One region of the Algoriphagus sp. NF genome, then DNA from elsewhere that is predicted to be linked to it. Evidence: riboswitches for the same ligand, from Rfam matches in the RefSeq annotation. Region 1 holds a riboswitch; the other holds the start of a gene.
The links. A riboswitch is a leader RNA that binds a small molecule or an ion and turns the genes downstream of it on or off. The one in region 1 is predicted to bind S-adenosylmethionine.
Positions count from the first base shown of each region.

Region 2: linked by a shared signal. The riboswitch ahead of OU792_RS12400 (trans-sulfuration enzyme family protein) and the one ahead of OU792_RS15425 (homocysteine S-methyltransferase family protein) in region 1 are both predicted to bind S-adenosylmethionine.

Region 1 is NZ_JAPEIB010000039.1:9,168-11,373, reverse strand. Features, by position in the region: gene OU792_RS15425 (homocysteine S-methyltransferase family protein) at 1-949, opposite strand, end outside; SAM riboswitch class I at 1,014-1,113, opposite strand; gene OU792_RS15420 (hypothetical protein) at 1,189-2,206, opposite strand, start outside.
Region 2 is NZ_JAPEIB010000024.1:44,195-46,400, reverse strand. Features, by position in the region: gene OU792_RS12405 (CBS domain-containing protein) at 1-204, shown strand, start outside; gene OU792_RS12400 (trans-sulfuration enzyme family protein) at 233-1,399, opposite strand; SAM riboswitch class I at 1,493-1,600, opposite strand; gene pth (aminoacyl-tRNA hydrolase) at 1,663-2,206, opposite strand, start outside.

The sequences.
Region 1 (2,206 bases):
AACCTCCAAGGATATTGAGCATTCCTTCCTGAAGGAATTCTCCTACCTGACTGGCCATTTCCTCTGCGCCTTGATCGTAGGCCCCAAATTCATTGGGTAGTCCCGCATTGGGATAGGCGGATACATAAAAAGGAGCTTTCTGGGAAAGTACTTTCAGATAAGGTCTGAGTTCCTTGGCTCCAAGCGCACAATTCAAACCGACAGAAAGCAAAGGCACGTGAGAAATAGAAATCAGGAAAGCCTCGGTAGTTTGTCCCGAAAGTGTTCTCCCGGAAGCATCGGTAATCGTACCTGAAATCATAATTGGAATTCCTCCTTCTTTCGGATCCAAAGGAATTCCTCTTTCTTCAAATACATCCTGAATGGCATAAAGCGCAGCTTTGGCATTCAGGGTATCAAATATGGTCTCAACCAATAAAATATCGGCTCCTCCATCCAAAAGGCCCCTCACCTGCTCTGCATAAGCTTCTGCCAACTGATCAAAAGTAATGGCTCGATAACCCGGATCATTTACATCAGGAGAAATCGACGCGGTTCGGTTGGTCGGCCCCATGGCACCTGCAACGAAACGAGGTTTATCAGGATTCTTCTTGGTAAATTCTTCTGCAACCTCTCGAGCAAGCTTGGCTGACTGGAAATTGATTTCATAAGCCAAATGTGAAAGTTGATAATCTTCCTGTGCGATCGATGTTCCCGAAAAGGTGTTGGTTTCTATAATATCAGCACCAGCTTCCAGATATTCAGCATGAATAGCTTTGATGATTTCCGGACGGCTAAGAGACAATAAATCATTATTTCCTTTCAAAGCTTTGGGGTGATTCGCCAACTCAGACGTGCGAAAATCTTCCTCCTCCAGTTTATAGCGCTGAATCATGGTTCCCATGGCGCCATCTAGGATTAGGATTCTGTTTTTAATTGCTTGAAGGAGTAATTCCGTTCTGTTTTGCATAGTTTTTTTGTTCAAAAAGCTTATCGAGCAAAACACGGAGAAAAATACGGGTGGTAAATTTTTCCGCTCATCTTCTTCCGGCGATTCCGGAATGGGAATTAGCACCTTGTTTTCAGGTTGCTAAGACGTCGTAGGGCCCTTCCCTCAGTCTTTCTCGATAAGCATCCCAAATGTAAGTCCTATTTGGAAAAAATACTAGTTAGCATAGCTTTAATTAAAAACTAAGTATCAAAGCCGCGTCAAGGACGAATACCGAAGCCAAATGACACATAAGGCGCAGTCATAAAGCCTGCCATATCCAATTCCGCGAGTCGATAATTTGCCAATGCCAGTTCATAGCCTACCGAGGTGGTAAATACCAAATCAATCAGCTTTCGCTTCGTAATCGGGTAGGCATATTCAAAAGAAAGCTCGGGCTTGGCCATCAAGCCACTGTTTTTCAAATATCCATCATAATCCCTCTGCTGAAAAAGCTCTGGAAAATCGGGCTTTTCATCCGTGGACAAAGTGTAGCGAATATTCCCATAGCCAATACCACCCATGCCATGAATGGCCATATTCCGGTACTCAATTAGTTTCCAACCTCCGTTAGCATAAATCCGAAGGCTGTTAAGGGAATGGGATTTCAACGAATTAGCGTCTCCATCCATGGCCAAATTGAAGACTTCCACCCCATAGAGCAGCTTTTCATTTTCGCCAGTGATCTTCAAGCCCAGATTTCTTGGCATGCCTTCCAATGGTTCTAAGCCTGCTTCAACAAGCTGTGAATTAAATGTGTTGGGTTTGGTGAAATGAATCCCTGATACCAACTGAAAACTCATGCTGGCATCTTTGTAAAAAAAATTACGGTCAGGAATAGTCAGGCCCGCACCAACTCTTAGAAAAGCACCACTTTGCGCGTTTTGGAATGACATCCCACTCATCGTCCATTTTCCCTCAATTGGACTGAAGGCATATCCTAATTTCGCAATCACAGCCAAGGCTTCTTTTCTCCTAGGAAGATCAAAATCATAACTAAGTTGGAAGCCGATTTCGGTCAAAAAGTCACCGTAGCGCATCGTTCCTCGCTGGATGTCATTTTCTCTCAGGATAAATCCCCGCTCTGGATTGGCAAGAAAATCCGGGAGGTTTTGCGCTTCAGTTGCTTTAAGCATCTGAAAATTCAAAAAACCGACTCCCAAAGACATGTAGTGAATGAGTTGAAATCGTGATTCTTCGGTAAAGGCATAGCCAACATTCAGCAAAAAACGGGAAGAT
Region 2 (2,206 bases), on a different contig from region 1:
AAGTTTCCTGCAAAAGTAAAAGAGCACATGAGCACAGATGTGATGACTTTATCACCGGATTTATCGCTTTTTGATGCAGCAGGAAAGTTTTTAGAACTTAAGATTCGTCGTTTTCCAGTTTTGAAGGACAATAGATTAGTAGGGCAAATCAGTCTTAGTGATATCATTCGGGCTTTTCCCAAACTCAAGCATACGACTTGGTGAAATTTAAAGCGACTCTAGGTCGCTTTTTTTATTTGGATCTTTCCAATGCTCGTTCCACATCCTTTACAATATCTTCAGGATGTTCTAATCCAACCGATAGCCTGATAAGTCCAGGATGAATCCCTACTCTTTCCCGCTCCTCTTCAGTGAGCTTGCTATGTGTGGTAGAGGCAGGATGTGTAATGATACTTCGGCTATCTCCAAGATTTGCAGTGATTGAGATCATTTGTAGCTGATCAATGAATCGTTGTGCCCGACTTATGCCACCCTCGAGATTTAAGGTGACTATTCCTCCTCCCTGACTCATTTGTTTTTGAGCAAGGTGATGTTGAGGGTGAGATTTTAGAAATGGATACTTTACTTCATTTATGCCCGATTTCCCTTCAAAGTAGCTTGCAATTTTTAATGAGCTTTCACAATGCCTGTCCATACGAACAGCCAGTGTTTCCATGCTCTTTGATAGCATCCAAGCATTGAAAGGTGAGATAGCAGGGCCCGTATGGCGGGTAAAAAACTGAACCTCTTTGATCAGGTCTTTTTTGCCTAAAATCAGTCCACCTAGGACGCGTCCTTGCCCATCGATGTATTTCGTAGCACTGTGTGTGACGATATGGGCACCCCATTTGGCAGGCTGCTGCAAATAGGGAGTCGCAAAGCAATTGTCCACTACCAAAATCAGATTGTGTGCAGTGGCGAACTTTCCTGCCCACTCCAGGTCGATGATTTCCAGACCTGGGTTGGAAGGGGTTTCCAAAAAGAGCATTTTCGTATTTGCCTGTAAAAGCTTTTCCCAGTTTTGATAGTCCGAAATATCTCCATAAGTGGAGGTGATTCCCCATTTTGGAAAGACTCGAGTGAGTAATTGATGAGTAGAGCCAAAAAGTGAGCGTGCCGCCAAGACATGGTCTCCTTGCTGGAGGAGAGAGGCTATACTTCCAAACATCGCTGCCATACCAGAAGCAGTAGCTACCCCATCTTCAGTTCCCTCTGCTCGACAGACCTTTTCGATCAATTCTGAGGAATTGGGGTTAGCATACCTGGAATAAATATTTCCTGAGGTTTCATCTGCAAAAGTAGCTCTAGCTTCTTCAGCAGAATCGAATGTAAAGCTTGATGTCAGAAAAATAGGGGCTGAGTGTTCCCGCTCGTTGGTTCGGGATTGGGTTCGGATTGACTCTGTTTCGAAATGTGCCATAGAATAATTTTTTTGGAAAAATCAGGCTATGCGACTGATAAAGATTTTCCCAAAAATTCACACCGAACCAGAAATAGGGGTAGATTTTACGCCAACTTATAGTTCCCAATTTGGGTAGGATTTGGCACCTTTCTCGAAGAGATTTCGGGATGGTTGCCAGAGGGTCATAGAGCCTATTCTCTCGCCTCTTCTTTATAAATCAGTTGCCTGAAGTGATACAAATAAAGAGGGAGATTTGGTCATTTCCAAATCTCCCTTTTAAATCAGTCATTAAATTGGGTCATAGTTTGGGATATGCCTATGGTACAGAATCCAAAAATCATTTCTATGGCTTTGTCCATCATAATGGGTAACTCATCAAACTCGTTTTGAGTAAATCTACCTAAGACATAATCTACCTGTCGCCCTTTTGGGAAGTCATCTCCAATCCCCATTCTTAGTCTCGGATAGTCTTGCCCTCCGCAAAGCGCTTCAATGTTTTTTAGTCCATTATGACCGGCAGAACTCCCTTTGGCACGCATTCGTAATTTGCCGAATGGAATAGCAACGTCATCGACTAGAACGAGTATATTTTCCTTCGATACGTTGAGCTCTTTCATCCAATAGTTTACGGCCTTACCACTGAGATTCATGTAAGTGGTAGGTTTGATCAAATGTAGCGTTCGCCCTTTATGCTTGATTTCAGTTTTGAAGGCTAATCGGTCACTTTTCCAGTCTGCAGCTGTTTTTTCAGCTAGTCTATCCAAAGTCAGAAACCCAATATTATGCCTTGTGAGCTCGTATTCCGGTCCAATATTACCTAGTCCT